One region of the Paenibacillus segetis genome, then DNA from elsewhere that is predicted to be linked to it. Evidence: a T-box and tRNA genes for the amino acid it is inferred to sense, from the RefSeq annotation. Region 1 holds a T-box; the other regions hold tRNA genes.

Region 1 (3,288 bases):
TACTTTGCCCACGGGGAAGTGTCCCTTCCGCAGAATCAATGGCCTTTCGTAGAACACTGCAAGCACGGGCATGCGTGTATTGAACATATGGTCCTGTTTCCCCTTCAAAGCTAAGTGCTTCTTCCCAGGAGAACACGATATCCTTGATCCGGTTACCACTTAGATCATTAAAGATTACGGCGCCAACGCCCACCTGCTTCGCGATTTCTTCTTTATTGTCTAAATTCGGGTTCTTCGCTTCAATAATCTCCTTTATTTTAAGAATCGCCTGCTGCAGCAAATCCTCCAGCTTGATGACATTTCCTTTACGAGTAGAGAAACCGCTACCTTCCAAACTGACACGACCAAACGGTACATGGACTAAATCCTTTGCCCACGGGTAGTCCATCAATTCAATGATCTTGAACCACTGCTGGAAGTGCAAGTTCTGCGAATAATCCGTCACATAAATAGCTTTGTCAAAGTGATACGTTTCTTGTCTATAAATTGCGGCTGTCACATCACGCGTATGATATAACGAACTACCATCTTTCTTGAGCATCAAAGCAGGTGCCATATTGAATGAATCCAAACGAACTAACCAAGCACCCTGGTCCTCTTCCAACAAATTTTGCTCTTTAAGCTGTTGAATTACGGGGTCCATTTTATCGTTATAGAAGCTTTCACCCGCATAACTGTCAAATCGAACATCCAATAGATCATAAATTTTCTGAAATTCCTTCATACTAATATCAATAAACCAATTCCATAGATGTAAAGCTTCTGAATCTCCCTGCTCCATCTTTACGAACCAAGCACGAGCTTCATCATCTAATGCCGAATCTTTCTCCACTTCCTGATGGAATTTAACATATAACCTAAATAACTCGTCTATGGCGTCACGTTCAATATCCTCCGCATTGCCCCAACGTTGATATGCAACGATTAATTTACCAAACTGAGTTCCCCAGTCTCCGAGATGATTCACACCTACACATTTGTATCCAAGAAATGAATAGATTTGATACAGCGCATTACCTATTACTGTTGATCTCAAATGTCCTACATGGAAAGGCTTCGCAATATTAGGTGAAGAATAATCAATAACAATGGTTCGTCCTTGGCCGATATCACGAGAACCATACCGCTCTCCTTTGTTTAAAATATCGGATATAACGGTTTTGGCGAATTGCTCTTGATTGATGTAAAAATTTAAATATCCTGAGACGGACTCCATTCGTTCAACCGCTGTGATATTGATTTGTTCCTTTAATTGTTCAGCAATCTGGACGGGTGCCTTACGAAGTAATTTACTTAAACTGAAACAGGGTAGTGAAATATCTCCCATTTCAGATTTTGCAGGATATTCTAGCATTAACATCATGTCTTCTGTTGAGATGTCCTCAATCAAAGCAGAAACTTCGTCGGCAATAAGTTTTTTATAGTGTTGCATAGTTCCACCCTTCCTATATTTTGTTATACAAAAAAGCTCTCGCCTCTAAATAAGAGACGAGAGCTTCTAGCTTCCCGTGGTACCACTCTAAGTGTTAAATTCATCATTTAACCACTCTACTTTGATAACGGTCTATGACCGGATTTACCTACTGAAAAAGGGGTTCGGCAAATCATTTCCAGGGTCCGCTTCACTCATCATTTCTGCACCGGCTTCCACCTACCCGGCTCGCTGTGACTAGAAGGTAATGAGTTACTGTCCCTTTCATTAATGTTCTTCATTATTCATATTCAAATGCAGATTGTATGTAGATCATAGTTTATACTTTTTAAATTTATACCGAATATCAGAGTCGATGTCAAGAATCATTTGCCGCTCTCGACCATTCGAGTCACTTCCGATGTGATCTTATCCCCCCCAAGCCTTTTCCAATCTACTACGAAATCATCAAATGCACTGATCGGTAAGTCCCCAACGATGATATTCAGAAATGTTTCATTCTCCAGCTTCTCTAGCTTTGCCCAATTGTCTTTCATGGACAAGGTTGTACCAAAAAACACACTACGTACCTGTTCCATCGGTGTAGAAGCAAGAACACCCGCACCATATTCATAAGCATTGGCTACTTTCCAGCCCTCCATATTTTTCTTAGGCTGTTCTTTCTCAGTCATCCATTGCTGATAGATTTGCTTCGTTTCGGCATCTAAAGTTTCAGGATCCACTTTTCCATGAAGGGCCTGTTGTATTATGGAGTAACGTTTCTCTATAGCATCAGAATAGTCAATTAATAAATCAAATGGATAGTAATGTCGGGTTTGAATCCCTAATTGGGCCGCAAAATCATCCAATTTAGCAACATCCTCATTAGGGTCCAACCTTCGCTCTAGACGTGTGAAGGCATTTAATAGTTTAATCACTGCTTCCGGATGCTCATACCCTTTGCGTACAACCAAATAACGGTCGGTAACCGATGCCATATGTGTGACGAACTTCTGATCCACATCCAGTGGGGCCGCAAAAGCTCGCCATTCTGATTTCGTATCCGCAGATACAGCTTCGACTAATGGCCAATAAGGTGCCCACCATGGACCAAAGAACATCCCCGCCTGACCATCCAGAATTGGATCCCAAGTTTCTTTATACAGAGCAAATTGCTTATCAATAAGTCCTCTTTTATACCAATCTGCTAACTTGGACAAGGCATCTTTATTCTCGGGAGCAATTGAGCCGTATATAACATTTCCATCTTTATCCTTGATCCAATTCTTAGGAAATGCATGGTATGAATTAAATATGGCATCATATCCATTCATCTGTGGTTTGGTGCCGTAGACAACACCTTTATACCCCGTAAGACCTACCGTATCCCTTTTCCCATTGCCATCTGGATCACGATCGATGAACGCTTTAGCGATTTCTTCAACATCATCAAGGCTCTTAGGAGCTTGTAAATTAAGTTTATCCAGCCAGTCTTGACGGATCCAGAGTAGTGTTGGAGAATCCGAATTAAGCGCCACATTGGGTAATCCGAACAGCTTACCTCTTCTTGTTGCTTCAGCTAATGCAACTCCCTGCGTAGAATCATACATATCTTTGATCAGGTCTGAACCATATTGTTCAAAGGTAGCAGTTAAATCCTCTATCTTTCCTTGATCAATCAATTCCATAAGCTGATTACGAGTGACAACCATCGCATCGGGTAGATCCTCACTCTCAATGGCGAGATCCACTTTCTGCACATAGGCCTCGTCGCCTTTAGCTTCCCAAGCATGGATCACTTTAATATTCGTGATATCTTCAAGATACCGTGTGATAGGATTATTATCATTCGTATCGCCAGTCATTAACTTAGAATC
Region 2 (3,288 bases), on a different contig from region 1:
ATTGCAGTTGTACCTTTAGCTAGCGCGGCTTTGGCGAATTCAGTAACGGTAAGCATCGTGCTCTCAACATGCATATGGGCGTCCATAAGGCCTGGGGCAATAAAGCGCCCAGATGCATCAATAACAGTAGTATTATCTCCGATCGTATGAGAGGCATCTCCGACGAATGCAATTCTTCCTTGGGCTACTGCTACGTCGATGTGGCTCAACAGTTCACCTGAGTATACGTTAACCAATGTTCCGTTCTTAATGACGAGTTCAGCTTTACTTTTTCCTATAGCTACATCAGCTAATACGTTACTGACGTCATATAATGGTTTTCTTTGCTGTGCATTCATAATTTATAAAGGGCCTCCTGTAAATAATATTTAATAAAGGTTAACGTATATATCGTATTAATTCAACAAAAGGCTGTCATCCAAGCAGATATTTCACCTGCTTGGATGACAGCCTTTATGTGGTTAAGATCCCTTATACTCCTTGTGGAGGAGTGATCTTCTCAATAACTTTGTCTACTAGTCCGTACTCTTTTGCTTCTGCTGCACTCATGAAGTAGTCGCGGTCGGTATCCTTCTCGATCCGTTCCAACGGCTGTCCTGTACGCTCTGCCAAGATATGATTCAGCTTGTCGCGCATCTTCAAGATGCGGCGTGCACGAATTTCAATATCTGTCGCTTGTCCTTCGGCTCCGCCGAGTGGTTGGTGAATCATAATTTCACTATTCGGCAGCGCATAACGCTTGCCTGGTGCACCTGCATTTAGCAAGAAAGCTCCCATTGAAGCGGCGAGCCCCACGCAAATTGTGGATACATCAGATTTAATGAACTGCATGGTGTCGTAGATAGCCATACCGGCTGTAATCGAGCCACCAGGGCTGTTGATATAGAGACTGATATCTTTGCCCGGATCTTCCGCATCCAGGAATAGCATTTGAGCAATAATGGAGTTAGCGACTACGTCATTGACCTGGGAGCCGAGGAATATGATTCGGTCTTTAAGCAGTCTGGAATAGATGTCGTAGGCGCGCTCCCCGCGGTTACTTTGTTCGACGACCATTGGAATATAACTCACCGATAAAACCTCCTTAAATTTGGATGAGGCATCGCAGGCCCATTTGTTCAAATGGGAGAATCGCCTGTTGCTCTCCATATCGTATTGAATTAGTCACATCAATCTCATAATAGACGAAATCGATTGATATTATCCTCATCATAAACAAATTCAAACAGAAAGTCAAAGATAGTCAAACTAAGGGTAATAAAAATCCCCTAAACGGGGATGTAGTTTAAATAATATGGCGCGCCCGCGAGGAATCGGACCTCGATCTCAGGCTTCGGAGGCCTGCGTCATATCCATTGGACCACGGGCGCAAATGAAGAGTAGCAAAAATGATTATATGATATTGACATGTAAATTGCAAGCGTTAGTTATAGGTTAGAGCTTATACAAAAACAGGGAAAGGTTAAGAATGACGAGATGAAATTGTAGTACGAGTGTTTTTAATATATTTATAGAAGAAATTTTTTTACTCTCAGATCGCATTCATAATAATAGTAATGATTCAATTGCTGTCTTTTTGTTTAATGTGGGTGAATAACCCAGGAAGGTCATGGAAGCTGGAAGAAAAGGATATTTTAAACTTTTAGATTATAGGCAAAGAGTGCCTTAAACATAGTGAAATAGAAATAAAAAAATGAAGTGTTGAGGGGAAGACAGGGCAGATATAGCAGCCCCTAACTGCAATAACTTTATCTAGATGTATAAGAGGTAAGCAGAATGTGAATTATACGAACGTCAGACTTGCAACAGAGAGAAAAATTGGTTAGAATGTAAGTGGGACTTAAAAAGTTTACCCGGGACATTTAAGGGCCATAAAGAGAAGCAGAGAGAAGACGAAGCTTGCAGGAGTTGAAGGCATGCGTAATATTTTAGAAATGCAACAGCAGCTTCTTCCTGATCTCATGGAAATTCTCAAGAAAAGGTACACCATACTTCACCAGATCATGTTATCTGACGTAATTGGCCGTAGAACTTTGGCAACCTCACTGAACATGACGGAACGTGTGTTACGTGCTGAAACGGATCTCCTGAAGGCTCAAGGCCTGATTGAAATTGAGAATATAGGCATGAGAATCAGCGATTCGGGCAGGACACTGCTGGAGAAACTGGAACCGGTAGTGAAGGATATTTTTGGCCTGGCTAATTTGGAAGAGAAGATTCGTAAGGCCTATGGCCTGCAGAAAGTAGTAGTTATTGCAGGTGATTGTGAGACTTCGCCACTTATCAAGCGTGAGCTTGGGCGGGCAGGAGCGAAGGCGCTATTACGAGTGATGCAAGATGGTGACGTTGTTGCCGTTACTGGCGGTTCAACAATGGCAGAGGTCGCAGAACAATTAACACCTTCGGCTAATGCAGTGCTGAAACAAAGCTGGTTCGTACCGGCAAGAGGCGGACTCGGCGAAAGTCTTGAGATTCAGGCCAACACGATTGCTTCCGGAATGGCAAAGAGACTTGGGGCAGGCTATAGTCTGCTACATGTACCCGATTTGTTAGGGAAGGAAGCCTATCAGTCGCTTGTGCACGATCCAAATATCCATGATATTGTGGGCATGATCCGTAAAGCTAGAATCGTAGTTCACGGTATCGGAGACGCCATGGAAATGGCACGACGTCGTAAGATGGAGTTGCCGATGGTTGAGGATTTGCAGAAGGATGGCGCTTTGGCGGAATCATTTGGCTACTATTTTGACGAAGAAGGCGTTGTGGTTCACAAAATGCTGACCCTGGGACTCCGGTTGGAAGACATCATGAAGACTGACATCGTTATTGGAATCGCAGGCGGCAAGAGTAAAGCGAAGGCGATTCATGCCGTACTGAAGTTCGGTCATGAAGGCATTCTTGTCACTGATGAAGCAGCAGCGATGGAAATCGTCAGTGAACTGGAGAACAAGAACAGACAGCAAGAGCACAATGCAATGTGATATTTTTTGATACAATTATTGTTTACTACCGTTTACTCACGGCGGGCTATTCGGTCTGTCTTGAATAATAAAAAAAATGAACATTTGGGAGGAACTATTCAATGAGTATTAAAGTTGGTATTAACGGTTTCGGACGTATTGGACGACTTGCTTTCCGTCGTATTCAAAACGTGGAAGGTATCGAAGTAGTAGCTATTAATGACCTGACTGACGCTAAAATGTTGGCTCATTTGTTGAAATATGATACAACTCAAGGTAAATTTGACGGCGAAGTTGAAGTTCATGACGGATTCTTCAAAGTAAATGG
Region 3 (3,288 bases), on a different contig from region 1:
GCCAAGTGTAACTTCAGGTTTTACAGTTACTTTTGCTTTGAACTTGAAAGTTTCGCCTTTAGCAAACTGTTCAACGTCTACTTCTGGACGATCAACTGGAAAGATTTCCGTTTGATCAATAGCTTCAGAATAAACTTCAGGAAGCAAAATATCGATCGCATCTTGATACAAGCTTTCAACGCCGTAGCGAGCTTCAAAAATTGGCCGTGGTACTTTACCTTTACGGAATCCAGGTACGTTTGCTTTCTTTGCTACTTTTTGAAACGCTTTATCCAGTGCAACGGAAACGCGTTCCGCTTCCACTTCGACCTCAAGAACGCCAAGGTTCTTTTCTATTTTTTCCCAAGTTGCTTTCATTTTATGCCTTCCCCTCCAAATTTCACTATACTGAAATACTGAAACCGAATCGCGATAAAGCAGCTATCAAGGTTTCAGTATAGCTGTCCTTATAACACGATCAGAATAACCATTATATTATAATCAACAATACATCATTTTACAAGAGCAAGCACTAGAACTACCAGATTAAGTGATTCTTCTCAAAATCAGGACTTGATCCCAATCGAAATAAATTGTTTCATGGAGCGGTAAGCCTGTTCGTACCGTAGTCGCAAACTGTCCGTAATCCCGTACAAATTGCGTATTTCCTCATCACTCTGATCATCCTGAAGAGTTTCCGCAACAATCGTATGCAGAGCTGCGGCCCATACATCCAATATGGAATCTTCCTCACTAAGCATCGAACGATAATTCATCGTACCGTACACACCCATTATAAATTGGTACCATAACTCTTGAGCAAAATAAAATAAAGTCGGATTATGAATTCCTGTATGTTGCTCAATCCTCTCCAATACATCTTGTATCTGTGATGGAAAATCTGTGGGCTTCAATGGCACCTGGTCCAGTTCGATTTCAACTTCTTCGCCTCCGCGCTGAAATTTAATCAAACCCTGGGAACCTCTACGGTTCAATATTTGTAGGACGCGATACTGTAACAGTGGGTGCAAATCACTACGATTCAACCATATATGAAGGGCATCATCAATTTCCGACAAATCCACAAAGGCAAGTTGCTCCAGCGCTAGAAAGCTTTTCTCTGACATGGGCCTCTCCATGACTGCCTGCAGCAACTTTTTAGGATAGTTTTTATCCTCGGCAATTTTAGCCTCCACATGTCTTCTAGCTAACTGTTCCTCGCCTTCCTCTTCTTCCGCAAGCTCTTGTTCATCTGTATGCAGAGACTTTGGGAAAGCGCTCATCAGCCATTCCAGTAATGCCTGCCATTCTTCGTAGTGCTTAGGGTCCTGGCCCTGGCAATGCAATAAGAATTGGAGCAATTCAATGGCCTCTCCGTATCTTTCCGTTTCCAACATCCGTGTAAGCTCAATCTGGTAATAATCCAGTGTTTTGGGAAACAAGACGACATTATCTTTGTCTTCCGATTGAATGCTGCTGATAAGGACACCTCCCTTTTTTCGACTGTAATTTCAATTGTAGATTATAGCATAGACACCTACCCAGATGAAAATTCACGCCTACTCCAACATATTCGCCCATCCAGGAGCTTCCATTACATAAGCAACCAATGCAAAAAGAAAATTTACCCTTGCTTATTCCAGATAGATATGATAAAGTATTTTTTGCTTGAATTTTTTATTTCTGCATATGTCTCAGTAGCTCAGCTGGATAGAGCAACGGCCTTCTAAGCCGTCGGTCGGGGGTTCGAATCCCTCCTGGGACGTAATAAAAAAGAGTCCACTTTGTGGGCTCTTTTTGACGTTCCAGGGGATGAGAACCCCAATTCGGGGTTCGTCGGAGCATGAACCTCGTTAGCAGTTACATCGCAGTCTCGACCGAAGGGAGAGTACCCCGACTGGGACGTTTGACGTTCCAGGGGATGAGTACCTGAGTACCCCAGCGTACGCGGTTACCCGATGGTACGTTAGTTGTATTTTATACAGCTAAATTCATCTTTTGAAATAAACATAGGAGACTCGTCATTTTACGCCATCTTATCCTTACACCACTCCACCCATTCCATATCTAGCTTATGTAATCTGTTCTTAGATAGATTTTCCTTTAACATCCAGCGAATATCCTTGTTGTCATAATTTATCCACTGCTCAAATTCAACTTTTCCTTCTGTAGGGTATGCAGCTATAGCTACCGACCAACAGTAACCAAGTGCCTTTTTCAAAACTAGAGAACCCTCTTGATTTCTATTCTCCTCTACTAATAAAGATGAGGTCAGTCGATTTAATATAACAAATAATTGCTCCGCGTGCCCCTTATCTTTCAACAGCTTTGGCTCACACAGTGCCGCTGCCACTGCTCTTTGTACAAGCAACCCATCACTGCTCCACAACATCATCTCAGATAGAAGCTGATCCATATGATGCTCACCATAAATTTGTAATGCCATCGCAACACTCTCTCTGATTCTCCAACGAGAGTCTGCAGCATACTGTTTCAAATGAACCAGAACCTCTGCTTGACCCTGGGCTAACAACTTACCTAAACCGACAACTCCACACATCACAATAAAGTCATTTGGTGAATCTCCACTCATGTTCCCTTGTTGAAAATTCAAGAACCTTTGAAAATGCTCCTTATTGCCCATTTTAACCACGGTGTAGAGCAAGGTTAGGTTCGCACGGGGGCCCGGTAGACCCGAATGAAGCATTAAATAGGGCTCCCACTCAACTAAGGATAGTAAATCCTTTTTATATTCTTCCATTTGGCTCATAACTTACACCTCCTTCTTTTACATTTTGAACCAAAATCTATCCAAGCAATATCTAATCCATCACACGTATTAAAACTGGAAAAATTACTACAAACAAAAAAGCCACCCCTTCAGCAAAGGAATATTTGCTGTGAGGATAGCTCTTTTGGTATTCAATTACAACTAATTAACTTTTCATTCGTGGATCCATAGCATCACGTAGACCATCACCCATAAGGTTAAAAGCTAGTACGGTTAACATGATCGATACCCCTGGGAAAATAACAGTCCACGGCGCAGTTTGGATGAATTGACGGGAGTCCGAGAGCATTTTTCCCCACTCTGGCGCAGGTGGCTGGGCACCCAGTCCAAGGAAACCAAGTGCAGCCGCTTCAATGATCGCTGTGGCAATACCTAACGTACCTTGAACGATAATCGGCGTTAAGCTATTGGGCAGGATATGACGGATCAGGATCCCGCTGTTTTTCATACCAATCGCCCGCGCTGCGGTAATAAACTCCTCAGACTTGAGACTAAGCACTCTAGCCCTCACTAACCGA

Evidence for each region. The T-box of region 1 lies ahead of argS (arginine--tRNA ligase). A T-box ahead of a tRNA ligase gene usually reads a tRNA of that ligase, here a tRNA-Arg.
Region 2: it has a tRNA-Arg gene. The T-box ahead of argS (arginine--tRNA ligase) is inferred to sense a tRNA for this amino acid. The anticodon was not compared.
Region 3: it has a tRNA-Arg gene. The T-box ahead of argS (arginine--tRNA ligase) is inferred to sense a tRNA for this amino acid. The anticodon was not compared.

The regions. Positions count from the first base shown of each region.
Region 1 covers NZ_BMFT01000001.1:2,154,032-2,157,319, forward strand. The annotation lists gene argS (arginine--tRNA ligase) at 1-1,432, opposite strand, end outside; T-box leader at 1,482-1,709, opposite strand; gene IEW05_RS10025 (extracellular solute-binding protein) at 1,798-3,288, opposite strand, start outside.
Region 2 covers NZ_BMFT01000004.1:67,638-70,925, forward strand. The annotation lists gene ade (adenine deaminase) at 1-338, opposite strand, end outside; gene clpP (ATP-dependent Clp endopeptidase proteolytic subunit ClpP) at 472-1,071, opposite strand; tRNA gene IEW05_RS21275 (tRNA-Arg) at 1,296-1,370, opposite strand; gene IEW05_RS21280 (sugar-binding transcriptional regulator) at 1,917-2,981, shown strand; gene gap (type I glyceraldehyde-3-phosphate dehydrogenase) at 3,083-3,288, shown strand, end outside.
Region 3 covers NZ_BMFT01000003.1:48,051-51,338, forward strand. The annotation lists gene tig (trigger factor) at 1-357, opposite strand, end outside; gene IEW05_RS19450 (hypothetical protein) at 546-1,421, opposite strand; tRNA gene IEW05_RS19455 (tRNA-Arg) at 1,671-1,744, shown strand; gene IEW05_RS19460 (HEAT repeat domain-containing protein) at 2,006-2,749, opposite strand; gene nikC (nickel transporter permease) at 2,916-3,288, opposite strand, start outside.